DNA from 2 places in the Bacillus cihuensis genome. Region 1 is predicted to be linked to the other one. Evidence: riboswitches for the same ligand, from Rfam matches in the RefSeq annotation. Region 1 holds a riboswitch; the other holds the start of a gene.
What was found. A riboswitch is a leader RNA that binds a small molecule or an ion and turns the genes downstream of it on or off. The one in region 1 is predicted to bind thiamine pyrophosphate.
Positions count from the first base shown of each region.

Region 2: it holds a riboswitch for thiamine pyrophosphate, as region 1 does, so the genes downstream of both, V179_RS0107225 (3-oxoacyl-ACP reductase) here and V179_RS0117940 (ABC transporter substrate-binding protein) in region 1, are expected to answer to the same signal.

Region 1 is NZ_KI632496.1:22,834-28,314, reverse strand. It holds gene V179_RS0117960 (TatD family hydrolase) at 1-113, opposite strand, end outside; gene V179_RS0117955 (ABC transporter ATP-binding protein) at 110-847, opposite strand; gene V179_RS0117950 (ABC transporter permease) at 840-1,610, opposite strand; gene V179_RS0117945 (thiamine-binding protein) at 1,607-1,900, opposite strand; gene V179_RS0117940 (ABC transporter substrate-binding protein) at 1,914-2,906, opposite strand; TPP riboswitch at 3,045-3,154, opposite strand; gene V179_RS0117930 (hypothetical protein) at 3,450-3,692, shown strand; gene V179_RS0117925 (DinB family protein) at 3,890-4,393, opposite strand; gene V179_RS0117920 (winged helix-turn-helix transcriptional regulator) at 4,719-5,084, opposite strand.
Region 2 is NZ_KI632495.1:297,427-302,907, reverse strand. It holds gene V179_RS0107230 (LLM class flavin-dependent oxidoreductase) at 1-1,242, opposite strand, end outside; gene V179_RS0107225 (3-oxoacyl-ACP reductase) at 1,325-2,077, opposite strand; TPP riboswitch at 2,226-2,326, opposite strand; partial or broken gene V179_RS29800 (helix-turn-helix domain-containing protein) at 2,411-2,726, opposite strand; gene V179_RS0107210 (YbfB/YjiJ family MFS transporter) at 3,355-4,584, opposite strand; partial or broken gene V179_RS27315 (PEP-utilizing enzyme) at 5,172-5,481, opposite strand, start outside.

The sequences.
Region 1 (5,481 bases):
ACGGAAATAAGTGCTTCTACTTTGTATGCTTGCAAATCTTTTAAAATGGTTGACCGGGCACTTTCTGAATATTGATCAAAATGAATATGAGCGTCGATGATAGAATGTATCACATAATCACCCGCAATTCATTGTATATCTTTTTTTTCCAATTTAAAAATTCCTCGCTTAACAAAATCGATGCTTGCCTTGGTCTTGGAAACGGAACGACAAACTCTTTTTTCACATGGGTAGGCTTCTCTGATAACACAATAATCCGATCAGATAAATAAAGAGCTTCTTCAATATTATGGGTAACAAGCATTATAGCTCGCTTATCTTCTTCCCAAACAGATAGGAGCCAGTTTTGCATTTCGAGTCGCGTGAATTCATCTAGTGCTGAAAAAGGTTCATCTAAACAAATCAGTGATTGCGGGCTTAAGAGACTGCGAATAAATGCAACTCTCTGCTTCATTCCTCCAGAAAGCTCATAAGGATAAGCATTCTCATATCCTTTCAGGCCCGCTTTATCAATCATTTGTAATGCAAGTGCGTGATCAGTCTCTCCCACTATTTCACCACCAAGTAGGATATTACCGAGGACTGTTCGCCAAGGCAACAGCGATGGACTTTGAGGTGTGTAACTTATCGAACCAGTTTTACCGTTAATACGTTTGCCATCCAAGCTAATTGCTCCAGAATCAGGTGAATACAAACCACCAATTAATTGGAATAAAGTGCTTTTCCCACTCCCAGAAGGACCTAATATCGACACAAACTCCGCTTCTTTTACACGAAGAGACAATTGATCCAGTACTTGATTTTCACCAAATGATTTCGATATGTTCTCGATTAAAAGTTTAGTCACGCCCCTTGCCATCTCCTTTCGGCTTCCACTTCACAATCATCCGTTCCAACGATACAATCAAAGTAAAGAATACCAAGCTCAATATCATGATCAAAAAGATCGCAACAAAGACGCGATCCGTTCGAAAGGATGACGATGCTAAGGTCATATAGACACCTATTCCTTCTTTAGCCCCGAGCCATTCGGAAATAACAGCCCCCATCACACTGTATGTAGCAGATATCTTCAAACCTGAGAAGATAGACGGTAGCGCATAAGGCCATTCCAGCTTCCAAAAGATTTGTCCCTTCGAAGCTCCTGCCATTTTCATATAATGCGAAAGCTCTGAGCTCGTCTGCTTAAATCCATCCAAAGTAGCCACTGTGATCGGAAAAAAACAAACAAGCGTAATGACAATGATCTTAGGTAAGATACCAAAGCCGAACCAAATAACGAGCAATGGAGCCAACACAATGATCGGAACGTTTTGTGAGAGAATGATGATTGGATAAACCGCTTCTCTGAGCCTAGGAAGTAGATGTAGCCCAACAGCAACTGCAATACCTACACTTGCTCCAATTAAAAATCCCAAGATTGTAAGTCCGATTGTCGCTGTTAAGTGGTGATAATAATTCGACCATCCTTCAGCACCTTCTAATACGATCTGTGAGGGAGAAGGTAGGAGCCACCTCGGTATTTCGAAAAGACGACAGGACACTTCCCAAACGACGAACAAAAGGATGAGGACCAAAACTGGTCGCCATCCCTTATGCCAAATGTTCATGGGCGATATTTCTCTGTCAGTTTCTCCATAGATGCACCGCTCGGTTGATAAAGGATTTTCACTTGGGATATCACATTACTGCTACCAATCTCAATCATTCGTTGATTCATTTTCTCGATAACCGAAAAGATCTCTGTCAAATTACCTTCCATCGTTGTTTCAAGCGGGTGCACTTCATATTTAATACCCGAGTTATGAATAATAGCGATCGCTTCATCGACGTAAGGAATAACATCTTCGCCATTTTTCGTTTTCGGGATAATTTGAATGCTTACTAATGAGTCACTCATGTTGCTCTCCTCCTTAATTCGGTAAAAATTCATTGGTAAACGCTCGCTTCGCCTCTAGTTTACTTTCAAGCAAACCGTTCTCATACATCCAATTTGCATAGTCTTCCCAAACCTTTTGATCTTGAACGCCCCATTTCGAAGCGTCATCTTGATATTTGGGTGATAACCATTTTTGACTAGCTTTTACTAATTCCGAGTCTAGATCAGGAACTTCTTTAATTAAAATATCAGCTGCTTTTTCTGGATGTTCAATCGCATATTGATATCCTTTGGACACTGCTGCTACAAAAGAACGAACCGTTTTGGGATCTTCTTTTATCAAATTCTCACTAGTTGTGAGCACGGGTGTATAGTAATCTAGCTTTTTCGAGTAGTCTGTCACATATTGCATATTCAATTTCTCGCCACGCAACTCGGCTTCTATACCTGTCCAACCATAGTATATCCATGCAAAATCAATATCTCGTTTCACCGCTGTAAAAAAGTCCGTATCTCCCATATTTACAAAATCGACTTTTTCCACATCTCCACTTTCCTGTTTCATCAAAGAAGAAAGTACCGCCTTCTCTACAGGTGCTCCCCAACCGCCATACGTCTTTCCTTCATAATCTTTCGGTGAAGTAATTTTTTTATCAACTGGAGAAGCAAATCCAGACGTATTATGTTGGATAATGGCAGCAAGAGAGACTAATGGCACTCCTTGCACACGTGCTTCTGTCAAAGCTTCCTGGTAGCCTATTCCGAAGTCTGCTTTCCCCGCAGCAACAAGCTGGTCAGCACCCGCTTCACCTGGCATTATGATTTCAACATCCAACCCCTCTTCTTCAAAATACCCATTTTCCTTCGCGACATACAAACCAGTATGATTTGTATTCGGCGTCCAATCTAAAACAAGAGTGACTTTCTTTAATTTCTCCTGATTATTTCCCTTTGAACCATTGTCCTGACTATTCCCGCAAGCAGCAAGAATCAGTACCGTACATAGTAATACAAGCCATTTCTTCATCACAATTCCTCCTTTAAATATGTCTTTACAAAGCAGAAAACGAAGAAACAAGGAGGAAGATATGTAAACGTTTAAGGAATAGCGCTACGCAAAAAAGCACCGTAGGTTTATACCTAGGGTGCATATCATAACAAATAAGTCCTGTTTAAATATGTTCCCTACGCTGGTTTTAACCAGATCAGGTTCCAAGGGTATGTATCTATTGGATACGGTCTCAACCAGCAACACTGGTACCCCTACATGTTTCATTATTTAATTCGTTTTATGCTTCATTACCTTATTACTTTGCCATAGGTGGTGGGGTTTTTCAAGAGTTATGCTTAAAAAGAAGGGCGATGTTAAAGCTCATTGTTGATTTTGGCAATATGTTGACTGGAGCGGAAGGCGTGAGACTCCTGCTTAGAAAAGCGAGTCAAAAGGAGACCCCACAGGCGCACAGCGCCGAGGAGGCATCGCCTGAAGTGGAAATGACAGGTTTTCAGAAAAGCAATCAATAGAGATGGCATGCCTACTAATCTATCGGAATCCGAACTTGAAAAAATAATGACGCGTATTCTTTTATTACAAGTCAAGCATCCTAAACAGAAAATAGCAAGCTTAGTAATACCAGAGCTAGAATATGCTCAAACCTTGCCCCTCACTTACCTGGTCTATCACGATGAAGAGCCAGTCAGATACTCGGAAAGTACATGGAAATGGTCGAAATCTTCCCCCTCCACTGGAAGCTCGTCAAGTGAAAGTTATTATGGTGATAGTGGCGGTGACAGCGGCGGTGGAGCAGACTAATCTAGTAAAATTTAAATGGAAAGCCAAATACCTATTTCAATTTACGCTCAGTTACAACACTAGATTCCTCATCCAATTTAGATTTCACCACATAAAAACACGTATGAAAAGCGGTTTTTCATCGCTAACCCATACGTGTTCTTTACGTGCTATATTTAATAACAGCCAATTTTAAGAATCAATTTCTGTTTACACGATTATACTTCAGGTGCTTGTCCACCAAAAGCTGCCCACTCTTCCCTTGCCGGCCCGTATACACCAGGAACAGTTAAACCTGCCTGACGCATGAGTACAGTCATTTGGCCACGATGATGTGCTTGATGACCAATTAATAATCCAAGCACCGTGTTAATGGACCACATTTCCCCGTACATTTCTCTCTCTTCGTTCAATGTTTCGTCATTCCATTGTTCGCGAATCGAAGCGACCATCTCTTCGCTTGATGTGCGATATGCCTCAGTTATTTCACTCGCCGTTTTCGGTACTGGCGCATCATGCCGAGCCGCATTAAAAACAAGCCCTGTACGTCCAATCATTTCATCAAGCGTCGTTACGATATGCCAGGCAATCCTTCCAAGTGTGCGATCTTCAGGCGATACTTCCTGTGCTAATGATTCATCTGTTAACGCATTCAATATTTTTTGTGTAGATCCACTTTCATGCTTCCAATTTGTCAAGAAATCCTCAATTGTACTAAACATCTCTTCGCCTCCAATTAGCAATTTCCATCTATCAACATTACCTACATTCGCTAATAATATCCACATTCCTGCTAAAGATTACTATGAACTTTTGTTCTATTGTTTCTCAACCTTTCTGAATTATTTAGTTTAAAAAGTAAATCAAGATGAATTAGTTCTTAGACATACATAATACCGCCCACAAATGCGGGCGGTATTATTATATATTAAGGTATGTTTTCATTTGCATAAGGTGTTTTTAAAAGAGGAGGAATTTTCATAAAACCACTGAAAGCATTTCTATAAATTTGCCGACCGTGGACGTTTTAGTGAGATAATCTTATGCCTATTCAATCGACTTATCTTTTCCAGGTCCCGTTTCCAACACATTTTCTATATAATATTTACCCCATTCATACATAGAATCTAGAATCGGCATTAAGCTTCGTCCATGCTCAGTTAGAGAATATTCTACTTTTGGAGGAACAACAGGATAGACCTCGCGATGAATAATCAAATGATCCTCTAGTTCACGCAATTGATTCACTAACATTCGTTGCGTAATTCCTGGCATTAGCGCCTTCAGTTCACCAAAGCGTTTAGTGCCCTCTTTCCCTAAATGCCACAATATCAACATTTTCCATTTACCACCAATAACAGAAAGAGTCAGTTCTTTTTCACAATTAAAAAATTTATCCTCTAGGTTTGGCATTTGCTCCACCTCATAAATATATTATAGTATACTTTTTTTCACTATGTTTCATAAACGTATGTACTTTAATTATTAATAGTATAAGCAACTGTTTACGTTTAGTAAAGGTTAAATCAAAGAAGCAAGTATGGATGAAACTAGGAAATTGCTACTTTACTGACTCCTCCAGAGTAGCAGAGTCACTAGAATAAAAGGACTGGTTCCATAGGAAAGAAAAACATTGAATTCGATAGCTGAAATGCCGTAACTGTAACGATCCCCGAAAGTTCACTCTGTTAGGATGTATAAAACAATGAAACGAACGGAGTCATTTTTGCCCACAAAAATAACCCATACTAAATTGTATGGTATATAATCCATTCTAGAATCTGGATTTATTATGTGAAACATCCAAAAG
Region 2 (5,481 bases), on a different contig from region 1:
TTGCATTTCAGGAACAATTAGTTCAACAAAGTCTTCTAAACTACCGGGTAATGTAGGTGGCATAAGATTAAATCCGTCAGCCACACCAGCTTCAAACCAGACTTCCATCTGATCCACAATTTCGTCGGGTGTACCTATCAGCGTGTGATGTCCACCGCCTGCATTAAGATATCCTAATAATTCTCTTACTGTAGGTTGTGTATCATTAATAATTTCTAGTATCGTTTCGTAACGTCCAACTGGACCAGTAAATTCTTCTACTGGGGGTAATTGAGGTACTTCTTTATCAATTTCCCACTTAGAACAGTCTTGTTGAATAAAGAAACTCAACTGTTTTAAAGCTGTTTCAAGAGGTAATTGCTCATCTAATGCTGCTTTTTTGGCTAAAGCCTCTTCATGAGTATGACCTATATAGGTTACTAAGCCTGGAAATACTTTAATATGTCTATCGCTGTCTTCGCTTTGTTTAACTTGTTCATCTAATTTTTCACGAAATTTTTTTGCTTGCTTTAAGTTCCACGACACTGAATAGACTGCATCGGCATATTTTGCGGCTAATGCAATGCCTTGTTTAGATGCTCCTGCTTGCATTGATACTGGTTTACCTTGCGGACTTTTTGGCGTAGTGGATGGGCCATACACTTTAAAATGGGTACCAATGTGATTAAAAGGCTGAATGTTTGAAGGATTTATCAATTTTCTTTCTTCTCGATGATGTAGAAACTCATTACTGTCCCATGAAAGAAATAACTTATTCATTAAAGCAGCAAATTCATCTGCCTTCTCATAGCGTTTGTCATGAGAAGGTAGTTCTTCCATACTATGATTTAACGCCTCTAAATCAGTCATTGACGTAACAAGATTCCAACCAACACGTCCTTTTGTAATATGGTCTAAACTTAATAGTTGTCGTGAAGCTGTGAAAGGATTAGAAAAAGTACTTGAAATTGTTGAAACTAATCCCACATGATTTGTCACTTGAGAAATAGCAGTTAAATTGACTACCGGATCAAACCAAAATGCCGGCATATCACTAGAATCTTTACCTTGAAATGATTGATTATCAGCAAAGAATACTGCGTCAAAGTAACCCATTTCTGCTAACTGTGCTAAAGATTGGTAATAAGAAATGTCTCCAATACGTTCAACGCTTGAGTCAGGCATTAACCAAGCAGCTTGATGGTGTCCACAACCATACAGCAAAACACCTAGGTGCAGTTGTTTTTCTTTAGTTTTTGTCATTTGTTTACACCTCAAAATACATCATTATTAATTGTCTTGTATACTCCTTTTTTTGAAGGATTATCTATGTTAATTTAAGCTATTAGTTCATGGTCAAACCGCCATCTACTGTGAAATTTTGACCTGTAATACCGTTGGCATTTTCCGAAGATAAATAAGCGACCATGTTGGCTACATCTTGAGGTGTGGTCACCTTCTTCAATGGCGTTGATTGAGCAATTAAATCGAATACTTCTGGTGTTGTAACAGCACTTGCGTCAGTCGTTTTTAATAATCCACCTGAAACTACATTCGCTTTTATACCATATATCCCTAATTCAGAAGCGATATTACGTGTAAAACCGATTAATCCAGCTTTAGCTGTTGTATATTCGTGGTAGGGTACAACAGGATTTTGATATAAATTAGTACCTATACCTATAATACTCCCATTTTGCCGTTCAATAAATTGAGGTATGACGCTTTGAACTACATTAAATGATGCTTTTAAAGTACCATCTAGTTGTTTTTGATAATCATCCCAAGTGAGTTCTGTGAAGGGTTTCTGTTTGTTTGGATCAAATTTGAAGTCTACTAATGCATTGTTGACTACAACATCAATTTGACCAAAATATTCCGTTGCTTTTTTTATCAAGTTATCTACTTCTTTACGATTTGTTACATCAGCCCGAATTGCAATAGCATTCTCTTCACCAATCTCAGAAACGAGCTTCTCAGCAGCATCTTGGCTTTTATAGTAATTGATAACCACTTGAAATCCTTGTTGTGCCAATGTCTTTACAATAATTGCTCCTAAACCTCTACTACTACCAGTTACTAATACTGTTCTAGTCATCATAACAACTCCTATGTTTTTTAATTTTGATGAAACTTAAATAATAAAATGATAGATAAAATAAAAAATACGCAACCTTCCCATAGGAAAGTTGCGTAAAAACAAATAACTACATAGTAAGAATAAGGCACAATCGCTCTTTAAGTATGTATTAGAGTTTACACTTTCCTACGCTAGTTTCAGCTAGTTCAGGTTCAAAGGGTTTGAGGTAATCCTCATCTCAGTTAAATAACACCCCTAGTGCATATATTTAAGTTATATTCAATGTTATAGTTTTAAGAAATTTCTGTCAAGTAAATATGGCTAGTTAAAGTATTTCTATAACTTTGTTATATGGATCTCACGCATTTCTTTCACATATGTTCTGACAGTACTTTCCCTAATCACCAAGTCAGGATAACGCTTCAGGAGCCAATCTCTGATTTTTGCTGCACTAAGGTGCGGATACTCTTCCAGCCAGGCAATAATCCAGTCTCGATAAGATGCTAACTTTCTAGGTTTTCGATGAGGGCCTTCTAAAAGTTTTTTAGTCTCCTCAAATCATCTGTAAGTATTTATAGATCGTAGGTCGTGACACTTTAAGTTCTTTTGCGATTTGTGACTTTCTAAACTTTTGCACATACAATTGATGAATCTGTACATACAACATAAATTTCTCCTCCAAAATCCTCCCCTCAATAAAATAACATTTATTATTAGTTTACTAGAGTTTTAAATTGATGAAGCAAAAGTGTAAAATTCAGACTAGCGAAAACTATTAACTTCATTCTAGCGTTTACATCTACTTCTTTTTCATTAACTAGACCCATTAATCGAATAACTTAGAGCTTCTTTCACTTCCTAATAACCCCTTCTCTTTATTCCAGAAAATGGCCCGATTATTGAATAGATGACTCGCATTTCTCAATCAATTTCTTGTCCCTTTACAACAAACAAATTTTAAATGATCAAACTGTATATATAATTCACGTCCTTTGAATAGAACAGAAAGGCTACTTCTTCCATAATGCTGCTTATTTGTTGAGATTATGCAGATGTTTGTTACCCCGTTCTAAATTTAAACGAGGTAAAAATATAGTTGTTTTATTTTGATGTAAGATTCTTCACTAAACTAAAAAATATAACTATAAAGTCGTTAAAAAATCTATATTTTATTAAACAATAGCGCCCGACTGTGGAACAACTCATTACAGGAAGGCTGGCCTTGTAGAAGTAATTAAAGACCAAATCACATTTGCGATTTGGTCTTTAATTTCATCCTCTTTCCAAAAAATTATCTATTTAGTATTAACATTCCATCGATTTTTTTCAAGTGCAGCCTGTTCATTAACCACATCTTTTTTCAATTGCATAGATAGAATGAATCCTAAAAGCAAAAGTCCGCAGCAAAGCAGTAATGCAGACGGTATGCCTCCCATATGGTCAATCATCCAGCCGCCAAGTCCGGGTCCTGCCAGCTGTCCAACGGCAAAAAAGACCGTAGAGTAGCCTAATGCGATCGGAGCGTATGATTGATGAATCTGCTCTGTTGAAAGCGCCAGAATAAGTGAAAGCATGCCGACAATTGTACTGCCCCAAAGAAGCTGGCTGATGCCAAAGCCAATATATTCTGGATAAATGACTGGAAACACCATCGAAACAGCTCCAATAAACAGTGTAATAAGCAGCGATTTCTTCCGGCCGATTTTATCTGAAACCGCGCCCCATATTGGTCCGCTAAATATCGAGATAAAACCGCCTAACGCCATAATCCGGCCAGCAGAATAGCGGTCAAGATTCGCCTCTAACATAAAACTGAATAAGAAGCTTTGCGGGATTAAATAAGCAAAGCCAATCAATCCATAAATAATTGCTACAGTAAGGACCCCTTTATGCAAATAGACTTCACGGATTAAGGATCCGCTTTTTTGAGCCTTCTTGCGTAAAGGGACGGGAGGATCCCGCAGGATAAAGTAGGCACAAACGACAGACAGCAAGGAGATTATCCCATATAAAATCCACAGGCTGCGCCAGCCATTATTTGAAAACCATGCGGTAAAATACGGGATGAGCAAGCTTGATATAACAGTTCCCAAGCCTAATCCACTGAGAAGAAATCCGATCATCAGCCCTCTTTGCTTCGGAAACCAACCAACAACAATATTAACTAGTGGCGTATATGCAAACGCCGTTCCGATTCCAAGTAGCGCCATTCCTGCCAAACAAGCAAGATAACTTTGTATCATCGAAATGAAAAACAGCCCAAAGGCAACAAGCAATGTCCCGAGAATGACTAATTTCTTCGATCCCCACTTCGATGCTAAAATACCGGCAAAAAGAACCATCCCTAAATAGCCGATTGATGTTGCCGTCCCTAACAGACCAGCCTGTGCATATGTAAGCGATAAACTTTTTTTCATAAATGGCATCAAAATACCATAAGACATTCTCCCAAAACCTTGAACACTTATCGTAACCATTATGCTTGCAAAAGCATACTTCCAAATTTTCAGGTTATCACCAATCATTTAACACCTCAAATCTATTCGTGTTTGCACGTATATAATTGTTTTAGGCTCTAACCGTTTAATTTTAATAATAAAGAGTAAAATATTTTTAAATATTTAGATAATAGAAACTCTTTTTTCTAACATAACTCTATTGTGTAAACATTTAAATTGGAGTTTAATTACAAAGTTTATGCTATTAGTCATCATATTTTGTATTAACTGCATAATTACATTGTTAATCTGCGATAAAAATAATTCCAAATAATGAATGTTAAATGGCCTAATTGTTGTATAGAATGACTCGCATTGGATTTCAAAGCTACATTGAGTTAATAGTCCATGCAATTCTTTATCCTCACCCGAAATGGGGTTGCCACTTTTACAAAAAACTATAAAATCTTTCACGTCCATTTTTATTAATCACCTCTCTTCAATATCAATCGTTATTTCGATATTTCCTGGATCGTTTTCTAATATTTCGACTCCCTCTGTGATTTCGCCGATTTTTACAAGACCACTGATATACTCATTACAATCTTAATAATAGATGACTAATGTTTGCCACTGAAGCGGTGCTACTAATTAAATCTGGACGTATTCAGCAATTACAATATTTCGATAAGCCCTTCTGTTCCATGCACGCGAATTCGTTGCCCATCTTTTATCAGATTGGTGGCATTTTCCACCCCAACAATTGCTGGTAAGCCATATTCACGTGCGATAACTGCTCCATGGGTCATCAGTCCACCAACTTCAGTGACTAGGCCTTTTATGGATACAAACAATGGTGTCCAGCTAGGGTCAGTAAAGGAGGTGACTAATATATCTCCATCCTCTAGATCAGCATCTTCTATGTTTAAGATGACACGTGCTCGTCCCTCTATAACACCGGAAGAAACAGGTAGACCTACAATA